3 regions of the Acetatifactor aquisgranensis genome follow, and region 3 is predicted to be linked to each of the others. Evidence: predicted binding sites of a transcription regulator. Region 3 holds the regulator's gene; each other region holds the start of a gene.

Region 1 (4,213 bases), on a different contig from region 3:
TATCAGGATCACAGGCTGCCAGGACAATTTTCTCCCGCTTCCGGGCGGGGAATACATCCTGCATACCGCAGGGGAACTGCGCCAGAGGTTCCTGAAGATCTGTTCCTCCATGGAGGCGGAAAACGCCGTGCGCAGGCAGGGACGGTATTTCATGATGAAGTCCTATCTGGTACAGCTTCTGCTCTTGATCATAAGGGAGCAGTGCGAGCCTATGGAGAGGCCCAAAGGCTGCGCTTTCGAGTCTGCCAACAGGAAGTATGTGGTGGAGCAGATCATAAGCTACATCGAGGACCATTACAGCGAGAAGATTTCCCTGGATCAGATCGCGGAGAATATGTACTTAAGCCCGTTTTATATTTCACGGATTTTCAAAAACGAGACGGGAAACGCGCCAATCAGGCATCTGATCAACATCCGGCTGGAGAAGGCAAAAGAACTGCTGGAGGGCGGGTATGAGGGGAGCATCCAGGAAGTGGCCGCCCGGGTGGGATATGACGATGCGTACCATTTCAGCAAGCTGTTCAAGAAGCGGTACGGGATTTCCCCTTCCCAGGCCAGGCGGAGCGGGTGAGCCGAAAGATTGTCAAATTTTTAACTTATCGAAAAAGTGTTTTAAGATGACGCGGATTTTGTTATAATGCATGATAACAGAATCATCTTTTGGTTTCTGCTATAGATTCTGGTAAGAAAAAACGGGACGGAGGTAACCTATGAGGTATTTCTTTCAATCGGTGGTAGAGAAGAAGGACAAAGGCTATATGATTCAGATTCCTTTCAATGTGTGGGAGGTCTGCAAGCAGCGGGATCTCATCCAGGCGGAGGTGATTCTGGACAACAAGATTATCGAGTGTGAGCTGCTTCCCATAGAGAAAGGGAATTACGAGATTCATATCGGTGACGACGACGCGGTGAGCGTGGAGCTGGGGGTGCCCCACAAAATCCTGCTCCATATATCCGGTTCTCTGATCCGGATGGATCAGAACAGCCCCTACAGCTTTGAGAATCCGATCCGCAGGATAGACGGCATTAACGTCATCATTCAGCCGGAGGACGGGCTCTGCGGCCAGTCCTGCGTGGCCATGCTGGCGGGGAATACCATAGCGGAGGTAATCAGCGTCATGGACTGCAGGGAGTGGCAGGCCACCATGGGAATGATGATTTCCGCGCTGAACTATTATGGAATCGACCATGCCGACGTCATTAATTATACGGAAGGCCGTGATACCGTGCTGCCGAAATGCTGTATCATGATGGAGAAGATGGGGCGCTTCTGCCATTACCTGGTGCATTTCGACGGGAAATTCTACGATTCCAACCTGGGAGTGCTGGAAGAGTATGACATGTCCAAGCTGCTGGGATATCTGGAGATTAAGTGCTAGTTGCCCGGGGGCAGGAGAATATGATTGATACAGGGTTGATATAAAGAAACCGGCATATGCACAAGACATATGCCGGTTTCCTCTGCGCCTGTGGGGCGCATGCTCAAAAGGTATACTCTCTGGACTGCTGGTAAGAATAAGTCCGGAGCCTGCTCTGCCTGTCATAAGTCACGATATAGCATTCACTCGGACAATTCTCCGGAGCGGTCTCTTCGAGGATGGCGCTGAAAGCCGCGGGCTTTGAAGACCGGGAATCTCTCTGCCTGGAGCCCTCATGTTCCCTTCTGGGCTTTGATACGCCGGATACCATCTGAACAGGATACACTTTGAAATAGCTTTGAATTCCGTTTGCTGCGTTAATCCCTCCTTGGATGTGTATTTCAACAGTGCCATTTATTTTGTTATAAGATATATCGGCGAAAAAGGCGGAAAAAATAATGGATTTCTAAAATAAATATTAAATCAGGACATAGGGAGGAAAATGAGAAAATAGGAGATAATGAAAGAAAACAGGAGGAAAAGAGAGAAATAGGTTTTTGGATTTCTGTGAATATGTTTGCAAAGATTTCCATATAAAACTATCATATGTTCTAACGATTAGCACTCAAATAAAAAGAGTGCTAACAAATATATCTCAGGAATCACGCGTGAGGCCTGGATACAAAAAATGAAGACAACAGGAGGCAATTATCATGAAATTAGTACCTTTAGGTGACAGAGTCGTATTAAAACAGTTAGTTGCAGAAGAGACCACCAAATCCGGTATCGTCCTTCCCGGACAGAGCAAGGAGAAGCCCCAGCAGGCAGAGGTAGTCGCGGTAGGCCCCGGCGGCATGGTGGACGGCAAGGAGATTAAGATGGAGGTGAAGGCCGGCGACAACGTGATCTACTCCAAATACGCGGGGACAGAAGTGAAGCTTGACGAGGAAGAGTTCATCGTAGTAAAGCAGAACGATATCCTGGCAGTCATAAACAACTAAGGAAATCTAAGGCCTGAAAGCACCAGGCCAAAGGTTTCTATACTGCATAACGCTGAATACTGCCTAATGTAATCATGTGATTGAACCAGTCAGCGTTATGCAGTCTGGTTTCACGGCATGTGAAATCGTTAGGCAGTATAAGTTGTCGGAAGAAACGCAGCGGTGTTTCTTCCGGTTGTGAAGCAAGATAAGTCAGAAAAATAAATCATTTAGAAAATGGAGGCATGATTATCATGGCAAAAGAGATCAAATACGGAGCGGAAGCCCGTGCAGCATTAGAGTCCGGCGTCAATCAGCTCAGCGACACCGTGAGAGTGACCCTTGGACCCAAAGGAAGAAACGTAGTACTGGACAAATCTTTCGGAGCGCCCCTGATCACCAACGACGGCGTGACCATCGCAAAGGAGATCGAGCTGGCGGACGCTTTTGAGAACATGGGCGCACAGCTTGTGAAGGAAGTGGCTACCAAGACCAATGACGTGGCAGGCGACGGCACCACCACCGCCACCGTTCTGGCCCAGGCAATGGTGAACGCAGGCATCAAGAACCTGGCAGCAGGCGCCAACCCCATCATCCTGAGAAAAGGCATGAAGAAAGCCACCGAGTGCGCTGTGGAAGCCATCTCCAAGATGAGCCAGAAGGTGAACGGCAAGGAGCATATCGCCAGAGTCGCCGCTATCTCCGCGGGAGATGAGGAAGTAGGACAGCTGGTTGCCGACGCTATGGAGAAGGTCAGCGGAGACGGCGTCATCACCATCGAAGAGTCCAAGACCATGCAGACCGAGCTCGACCTGGTGGAAGGCATGCAGTTCGACAGAGGCTATATTTCCGCTTACATGGCTACAGACATGGACAAGATGGAAGCGACTCTTGAGAATCCCTGTGTCCTGATCACAGATAAGAAGATTTCCAATATTCAGGAGATTCTGCCTATTTTGGAGCAGATCGTACAGTCCGGCGCGAAGCTGCTGATCATCGCCGAGGACGTGGAGGGCGAGGCCCTGACCACATTGATCGTCAACAAGCTGCGCGGCACCTTCAATGTAGTGGCTGTAAAGGCCCCCGGCTACGGCGACAGGAGGAAGGATATGCTGCAGGATATCGCCATCCTTACAGGCGGTACCGTCATCAGCTCCGATTTAGGGTACGAGCTGAAAGATGCTACCATGGATATGCTGGGCCATGCCAAGTCCGTAAAGGTTCAGAAAGAGAATACCGTCATCGTGGACGGCGAGGGCGACAAGAGTGAAATCCAGGCCCGCATCGCCCAGATTAAGAAGCAGATTGAAGAGACCACTTCCGATTTCGACAGGGAGAAGCTGCAGGAGAGACTGGCAAAGCTGGCCGGCGGTGTTGCTGTTATCCGCGTAGGCGCTGCTACCGAGACCGAGATGAAAGAGGCGAAGCTCCGCATGGAGGACGCTCTGGCAGCTACAAGAGCTGCTGTGGAAGAGGGCATCATCTGCGGCGGCGGTTCCGCTTATATCCATGCTGCCAAGGAAGTCGCCAAGCTTGCTGAGACCCTGGAGGGAGATGAGAAGACAGGCGCCAGCCTGGTCCTGAAGGCTCTGGAGTCCCCTCTGTACCACATCGCTGCGAACGCAGGCCTTGAGGGCAGCGTCATCATCAACAAGGTGAGAGAGTCCGAGCCCGGCGTAGGCTTCGACGTGCTGAAGGAAGAGTATGTGAACATGGTTGAGGCAGGCATCCTGGATCCCGCTAAGGTGACCAGAAGCGCCCTGCAGAACGCTACCAGCGTGGCAAGCACTCTGCTGACCACCGAGAGCGTCGTGGCCAACATCAAGGAAGAGACACCCGCTATGCCCGCAGGCGCAGGCGGAATGGGCGGCATGA
Region 2 (4,213 bases), 110 kb from region 3:
CCGGATGTGGACGGGTTCACTTTGCTCAAAAAGCTGCAGGAGACAATCCTGACCAAGTACACGCCCGTGATTCTGGTCAGCGGCCTGGCTGATGTCCAGCATGAGGAAAAGGGGCTCACTCTCGGCGCGGTGGATTACATCACCAAGCCTTTCAGCCCCATCACGGTCCGGGCCAGGGCAAATATCCATATCAAACTCCACCACTACCAGATGCAGTTCATGCGGCAGGCCACCGTGGACCAGCTCACCGGCGTGGCGAACCGCAGGCGGTACGAGGACGACAGCATCCTGAAATGGCGCGAGGCCGTGCGTCTGGGCCTGACCTTTTCCGTCTGCATGTTCGACATCGATAAATTCAAGATATACAACGACACTTTCGGCCATCCGGCAGGCGACAAAGTCATAGCCTCCGTGGCTAAGACGGCGTCTTCTTTCCTGCAGCGCTCCACGGACTTCTTCGGCCGTTACGGCGGAGAGGAATTCGTGGCGATCATGATCGGAAACGATGCCAAATCGGCTTTTGAATTCTTAAAGACCATCCGGCAGGCGGTGGAGGATCTGCACATCCCCCACGATCCTTCCGTCTCCCCCTGGGTCACCATCAGCATCGGCGGCGTCACGCTGCTCCCGAAAGACGGGGATTCCTATGACGAGTATCTGAAAGTCGCGGACAATATGCTGTACAAGGCCAAAAACAACGGCCGGAACATGGTGGTATGGTCCGACAGCGGCAAGACGGAATGGCGGGAGAAATAAAAAATCACAGCGAGAGGGCGTATCGATTCCATTTCAATCAATACGCCCTCTCAGAACTCCTCATCCAATGGACCATACCTCCTTATTCAGTTTTTCAGTTCTCTTTTCTTCCATTTCACCCATTGTGCTTTCCACGCTTCTCCTGTACTCAATGCACTGTAACGCTCTGGCAAATTCCGCTTCAGCAATCCGTTACTTTTTCGTGTACTGCACATCCACTCTGTCTGAAACCTTTGATGCTTATTAAATTTTTAATGGAAGATTTTGTTTTCCCTCTCTTTATTGTGTCTTTATTATACGTCACGCCTTTCTATTTGTCAATACTATTTTTATATTTTTTGATTATTTTTAGAAATTTATTTTCTCATATTTGTTTTAATGTGTCTTTATAGCCCTTTCGCCTCTATATTCTCTGATAATATGTGATATCGCATGATTATTCTGCAAATTCAGCCAAAAAAAGAATCAAGCGCCAAAACGCCCCGCAAGCATAGCCTGCGGGGCGTCCTCCCGTCCTGTGATGAAGCGTCATCCCTCGATGGCGATATAGCGCTTCTTCTCCTCGATTACCTTTTCCTCTTCCTTGGGGATGCGGAATGTCAGGATGCCGTTCTCGTACTTGGGATGGATATCCTCCTCCGTCACATGCTCCCCTACATAGAAGCTGCGGCTCATGCTCCCCACGTAGCGCTCGCGCCTTACATAGTTCCCTTTCTCGTTCTGCTGGTCGTTGTTCAGGGCCTTGGCGGCGCTGACAGTAAGGTTGCCGTTTGTCAGCTCCATTTGGATTTCCTCTTTCCGGAAGCCCGGCAGGTCAATGTCCACCTCGTACCCGTTCTCTGTCTCTTTCACGTCCGTCTTCATCAGATTCCGGGCGTTCTTTCCATACAGCGTCCTGTCGATATCCGAAAATCTAGGAAACGCGAAATCCTCCATAAAGTTATCAAACAAATTGTCTCTGAAAATACTGGGCATCATCATAAGTCATATCTCCTTTCTGCATTTGAACTATATTTATACAAAGTTTAAAGTACTGCTTCCCGAACGCCGGATTCGATTGGTTTCGCTTTTTTCTTCTCTTCCTTTGTTCTATCTGTACTATAACACATATTTTAGCACTCGTCAAGTCGGAGTGCTAACAATTCTGTGAACTATTCATAAAGGATTGATAAAATAAGGATGCCCGAAATGTTCTAATCTATGTGTCTTAATTGGTCAAACAAAAAGGAAATGAGCGGATGAAGCGGTATGGGCCATTCCTTTGTATGCGGCATTCTGCCTGTAGCAGCACAGCGCCGCCTGACGGCGGCGCGTTCCGGCATGCCGATACAGATTCCGGGAACCATCCCGGCATATCAGCCGGCAATCAATTATGGAGATATCTCACAGCGCTTTCCGCAGAGGCGCTGCCTGGGCCACCCTGGAGAGCGGCGCCCTGTAGAACAGCCGGGTGAGCAGATACTCTGCCAGCGCTCCCACTATGAGGATTCCGAATCCTATGGCTGCCGCCATCCCGAACGGCAGCTCCCGGTACCTGAAAAGGAAATTTACGAATGCCTGGTTTTTTGCGGGACTCTGCATCTGCATCCAGAGTATCATGGTCGGAACGATGAACAGGGTGGACACCACAAAATATTTGTAGCAGACTCCCAGATAGACCATGACCAGCGCCATCATGACCGCCAGAAGAATCACGCTGCGGCCCACTTGTTCAGCCTTTTCCGGGCTCACACAGAGCCGGACGGCGCATATCGCCAGTTCCGCCAGGTATACCACTGTCATGCAGATCAGATTGACTGCCACAGGAAAAATCGTCTGCATCTTCTTTCTCATGGGCGAGACATTCACCAGATCCGCCACCCCCAGGGTGAAAATCAGCTGCACGGGCAATATGGTGATGGTAATCCAGAAAAATCCGCCCATCATCCCGAAATATCCGTCTCCCTCTGTAAACATGAACACAATGCCCATCAGCAGAAAGACGCCCGCCTGGATACAGTTGCTCCTGATGCCATAGGTATAGCGCATCAGTTTCCATCCTCTCCTGAAATCATTCATCATAAAATCCTCCTTTTACTTTCTTCATGGCGGTCCGCACCGTCAGGACGCTGACTCCAATCCCCACCGCCAGACACAGCAGGTCCAGCAGGAAAATCCCATTGGAGGGATACTTCACAAAGGACGGCCCGAAAATGCCCGCCAGGCACGCCAGCGCCATGGCCCCATATCCCAGCAGCAGATTCCCGTAAATCGTGCTGTTATATCTGGACAGAAATGTCCCCAGCGCCGAAAAACAATAGGCCAGCAATACCAGATACGCCAATAACCCAATCCTCTGTAAGGGCCCGCCGCAGCTGACGAAATCCATAATCGGCTCAGGCCTCCCCGCCAGTCCCCCTTTTACCTGCCTGATGAGGAGATAGGACGCCGCAACAGTACACAAGGCAGTGAGGAATTTCCGGAACAGATCCAGCCCCAGGGCATTGCGCACGAGAGACAGCCCTCGGCCTGACGACTTCAGATAGTCCATTTTCTCCGCATCCCTGGCCTGGAGCCCTCCGAACAGCCAGCTGTCGGAAATAATCTCCGCCAATGCAAGGAGCATCACCGTGAATATCAGGCCCATATCTCCCATGTATGTCCCTATCCAGGCACAGAATGCCACCAATGCCGCCGGAATCAGCAGATATATGACAATACGATATGCGAAAGACGTAAATACGATATAACTTTTCACTCTTTTTCCCATGGAACCAAACATCCCTTTCTTACTTTCTCTTACTTTCTCTTACTTTCTTCTACTTTCTCTGTCCAGCTTTCCCCATTATTTTCTTTTTCGCTTATTTCCAATCGTCAGTCCGCTCACAGCTTGAGGCTCGTATTGGCTTTCATCACGGCCACGCAGATCTGGGACAGGCTGGGCGTCTCGAAAGCCACATCCATCCCTACAAGCCGTTCCAGGTTCTCGGCCAGGCAGATTCCCTCAAACCCATAGGCGCTCCTGCTTATGGAGAACAGCGCTTCCCCGGCCCGCTCCGCGTCAGACGCCTCCCCTTTCACGCAGATGTACTTTTCTTTCAGTTCCTCCACGAAGCCCTGTTCCACGATATTGCCGTGCTCCATGATGAGACAGTAGTCTGTCACGTTCTCCATGTCGGCCACATTGTGGGTGGAGAAGAACACTGAGCGCTCTCCGTTCCCCTGTTCCAGGTATTCCCGAATCATGTCGCAGAGCTTATCCCGCATCAGGGGATCTAAGGGGGATGCCGGTTCATCCAAAATCAATAGCTCCGTGTCCCTGGCCAGCACAGCCGCCAGCATCAGCTTCATCCGATTGCCGTCGGACAGTTTCTTCACTTCCTTGGAGCCGTAGGGCAGGCTGCCGAAGCTGCCGCCGGGTTCCCCGCCTATGCCCAGATCCCCGCAGAGCCGGCGGAATCTGTCCTTGTGGAAATTG
Region 3 (4,213 bases):
AAATGGGGTTCGTCAGGAGACGCACCAAAGGTTATATGCTCCGGCTGGCGGGACTGCGGTACTGGAACTATCCCAAAGTGGTGGAGTTGATGATGCGGCGCGGCGAACACTATAACCAGCAGGTGGCCTATGTGAACAGGCTGCAGAAAAGCGGCCAGGCCTTTGTCATCCGGCCCAGGGGAACCGTGGATGTGGGACGGGTGGAGAAAAATCCCAAAAAACTCAGGAACCTGTACGACAGAGGATATGCGGACGGAGAGGCCTGCTGCAGGGAACTGATGGCGTTTCTGGAAAAGTGTGAGAAGATTTAGGGTTGCGCCGGCTGCGCTGCGGGAAGCCGGTAAAAGGAATGGAGAGTGAAAATGGCTGAGTTTATTGAAATCATCAAAGCAATCATCTATGGCATTGTGGAGGGCATCACGGAATGGCTGCCGATCAGCAGTACGGGGCATCTGATTCTGGTGGAGAGCCTGATGCCGTTCAAGCCTCTGGAGAACGGCGTTGGCGTGAGCGAGGAATTCTTCGGGATGTTCGACGTGGTCATCCAGCTGGGGGCAATCCTGGCGGTGGTGGTGCTGTTCTGGAAGCAGATATGGCCCTTTGCCCTGACGAAGAGGGAGCGGGAGGCACAGGGTGCCGCCGGGGTGATGTCTTATTTTAAGAAAGATATCTGGATTCTGTGGTTCAAGATTCTGGTGTCCTGTGTGCCGGCGGCGGTCATCGGCATCCTGTTCGACGACGTGTTCGACGAACTGTTCTACAACCCTGCCAGCGTGGCGATCGCGCTGATCGTATTCGGCGTGGCGTTCATTGTGGTGGAGAACTGGAACAGGGGCAGAAAGCCCAGGATACGCAGGCTCTCCCAGATTACCTATCAGACCGCGTTCCTGATAGGGGTGTTCCAGCTGATCGCCGCCGTCTTTCCCGGCACTTCCCGGTCCGGGGCCACGATCGTGGGCGCTCTGCTCATCGGCGTGTCCAGGACGGTGGCGGCTGAGTACACGTTCTTCCTGGCCATCCCGGTGATGTTCGGGGCCAGCCTCTTAAAGGTGGTGAAATTCGGCTTTGCGTTCACCTCCATGGAACTGACGCTGCTGGGGGTGGGGACGGTGGTGTCTTTCATCGTGTCCCTGTTCGTGCTCCGTTTCCTTATGGGATACATCAAAAAGCACAATTTCAAGATTTTCGGCTGGTACCGCATTCTGCTGGGAATCATAGTGCTCTTGTACTTTGGTTTCAAAATTTCCTGAATTTTGTGCCGTTATCCATAATAACAGCCTGCTTTTTCCGTATCCTGCGCTTTTTTTCAAATTTATCCGGCGAAGACCACATGAGTTTGGTCAAAATGCTTGTCTAAATTCTGCTACAGGGCTGTTTTCTACATTATATAAATAAGAGAGAATATGCCCGCAGCCCCGGAAATCAAGGGCGCATCTGATCGGTATTACATGAAAATGTTGACATTTTTGCTAAAAGGGAATACAATAATCAAGGCAGGCAGGGAAAAAGAATGCCGTGCCTGCTGGTGGCAGATACATGGCAAAGAAGACAAGAGAAAGGAAGTAGGCAATTATGGCAGGAAGAAAATCCACGAAACCTGCGGCAAAGGCGACAGAAACGGCAAAGGTAGAAGCTATTGAACCCAAGGCAGAAGAGATAAAGACAGAAGTGATAGCGGAGCCCAAAGAGGCCAAAAAGGCCCCTGCAAAGAAGACTGCGGCAGAAACCGCGAAGGCGGCAAAGACGGAAGAGACCAAGGCGGAGGCGTCCAAGGCAAAGAAAGCCCCTGCCAAGGCAGCGGCGAAGAAGAATGTGGAGACAGTTCTGCACATTCAGTACGGCGGAAAAGCCTACGCGCAGGAGGATTTGGTGAATATCGCCAAGGATGTATGGAAATATGACCTGAAGCGCAAGGCCGGCGACCTGGAGAGCATAGAGCTCTATGTGAAGCCTGAGGAGAACAAGGTGTACTATGTGATGAATGGAGAGAGCGGAAGCTTTTCCATTTAATGCCTGTTGTCAAGACGGCTTGTACAAAGGGCGGCATCTGGACCTGTATCGATTGCAGGGGCAGGTGCCGTTTTTGTATTTAGATTTTTTTTAGAATTATTTTTCAGGAAATCGGTTGACAATGTATAGGGTAAGTGATATTTTATGGTTAGTAGATGTTAGCACTCCTCCTAAATGAGTGCTAATAATGAAAAAGGGAGGCGGCCTGGATGGAGCTGGATGAGAGAAAAACGAAAATCCTGCAGGCAGTCATCCGCAATTATCTGGAGACAGGTGAGCCGGTTGGCAGCAGAACCATTTCCAAGTATACCGACCTGAACTTAAGTTCCGCGACCATCCGCAATGAGATGGCCGACCTGGAGGAAATGGGGTATATCTTTCAGCCGCACACTTCCGCAGGCAGGATTCCCTCCGATAAGGGATACCGTTTCTACGTAGACACCATGATGGCCCAGAAAGAGCGGGAGGTGGTGGAGATGAGGGATATGCTGGTGGAGCGCCAGGACAAGATGGAGACGCTTTTAAAGCAGATGGCCAGGGTGCTGGCCCAGAATACCCGGTACGCCACCATGATATCCGCGCCCCAGACCAAGCGCAGCAAGCTGAAATTCATTCAGCTTTCCCGTGTGGACGCGGGGCAGCTTTTAGCAGTCATCGTGGTGGAGGGAAATGTAATCAAGAACAATATCCTGTCCGTGCAGGAGGAGCTGGACGACGAGACGCTGCTGAAGCTGAATATCCTGCTGAACACTTATCTGAACGGCCTGTCCATCGATGAGATCAATCTGGCCATGATAGCTGTCATGAAGCAGCAGGCGGGTATCCACAGCGCCATTGTCAGCGAGGTCATCGACGCGGTGGCGGAGGCAATCAGGGCGGAGGAGGACCTGGAGATTTATACCAGCGGGACCAATAATATCTTCCGGTATCCGGAGCTGGCAGACCAGCAGAAAGCCAGCGAGCTGATTAACACCTTTGAAGAGAAGCAGCTTCTGGGAGAGCTCCTGAAGGAGCCGCACACCCAGAGCGAAGAGACCGGCATCCAGGTATACATCGGCGCGGAGACGCAGGTGCAGAGCATGAAAGACTGCAGCGTGGTCACGGCCACCTATGAATTAGGCGGCGGCATGAAAGGGACCATCGGTATCGTGGGACCTAAGAGAATGGATTACGACAAGGTCGTAGGCACTCTGAGAGCCATACAGACCCAGCTGGATGAGCTGTATGGACCGGAAGAGGGAGCCGACAGAAATAAAACGAATGGAGGTTGACAATCGGGGATATGGCAGAGCAGGAACGTGACATGGAAATAGAAAAGGAACAGGAAGCCCCCGGGACAGAAGACGGGGAGGATGAGGGCTGCGAGGCACAGGAGCCCGAAAAAGGGGCCGAAGAGGACGTTCGGACGGACAACGCCGAGGAAGAAACGGAGCCTGCACCCCCGGAGGGAGAGGACCCGAAGACCTGGGCGGAGAAGCGGGCCGCCAAGAAGCAGGCGAAGCTGGACAAGAAAGCCCAGGGATACAAGGACCAGATCGACCAGCTGGAGGATAAGGTAAAGCGGCAGCTGGCAGAGTTCGAGAATTTCCGTAACCGCACGGAGAAAGAGAAGCACGCCATGTTCGAGACCGGCGCGAAGAGTGTCATTGAGAAGATGCTGCCGGTGGTGGACAATTTCGAGAGAGGGCTGGCTACGGTGCCCGAGGATAAGAAAGAGGATCCTTTCGTGGACGGTATGAACCGGATTTACAGGCAGCTGATGACAGAGCTTGAAAATATCGGTGTGAAGTCCATCGAGGCGGTGGGGCAGGAGTTCGACCCGAACCTCCACAACGCGGTGATGCAGGTGGAGAGCGAGGAGTACGAATCCGGCACGGTAGCCCAGGAGCTGCAGAAAGGATACACATATCGGGACAGCGTAGTACGCCATTCCATGGTGGCAGTAGTAGTGTGAGAAGATTTCATCATTTCAGAGATAGACAGAATAAATTCAGGAGGATATAAAAATGAGCAAGATCATCGGTATTGACTTAGGTACGACAAACAGCTGTGTGGCAGTTATGGAGGGCGGAAAGCCCACCGTTATAGCCAATGCAGAGGGAGCAAGGACCACCCCCTCCGTAGTGGCGTTCACGAAGACCGGCGAGAGGCTGGTGGGCGAGCCTGCAAAGCGTCAGGCGGTCACCAATGCGGAGAAGACAAT

Evidence for each region. Region 3 encodes HrcA, which represses chaperone genes, less so after heat shock. Its sites were predicted from a motif close to TGTTAGCACTCNNNNNNNNNGAGTGCTAACA; they were not measured.
Region 1: the regulator HrcA is predicted to act here: its motif matches at 1,975-2,005, upstream of NFS35_RS19315 (co-chaperone GroES).
Region 2: the regulator HrcA is predicted to act here: its motif matches at 1,867-1,897, upstream of NFS35_RS04840 (Hsp20/alpha crystallin family protein).

What each region holds. Positions count from the first base shown of each region.
Region 1 is NZ_CALPDH010000024.1:19,784-23,996, reverse strand. It holds gene NFS35_RS19330 (AraC family transcriptional regulator) at 1-571, shown strand, start outside; gene NFS35_RS19325 (DUF1905 domain-containing protein) at 711-1,379, shown strand; gene NFS35_RS19320 (hypothetical protein) at 1,483-1,704, opposite strand; gene NFS35_RS19315 (co-chaperone GroES) at 2,072-2,359, shown strand; gene groL (chaperonin GroEL) at 2,593-4,213, shown strand, end outside.
Region 2 is NZ_CALPDH010000004.1:86,985-91,197, reverse strand. It holds gene NFS35_RS04845 (GGDEF domain-containing response regulator) at 1-756, shown strand, start outside; gene NFS35_RS04840 (Hsp20/alpha crystallin family protein) at 1,285-1,737, opposite strand; gene NFS35_RS04835 (hypothetical protein) at 2,140-2,817, opposite strand; gene NFS35_RS04830 (hypothetical protein) at 2,807-3,505, opposite strand; gene NFS35_RS04825 (ATP-binding cassette domain-containing protein) at 3,619-4,213, opposite strand, start outside.
Region 3 is NZ_CALPDH010000004.1:197,387-201,599, forward strand. It holds gene NFS35_RS05305 (patatin-like phospholipase family protein) at 1-311, shown strand, start outside; gene NFS35_RS05310 (undecaprenyl-diphosphate phosphatase) at 363-1,250, shown strand; gene NFS35_RS05315 (DUF6465 family protein) at 1,573-2,010, shown strand; gene hrcA (heat-inducible transcriptional repressor HrcA) at 2,220-3,281, shown strand; gene grpE (nucleotide exchange factor GrpE) at 3,314-3,964, shown strand; gene dnaK (molecular chaperone DnaK) at 4,017-4,213, shown strand, end outside.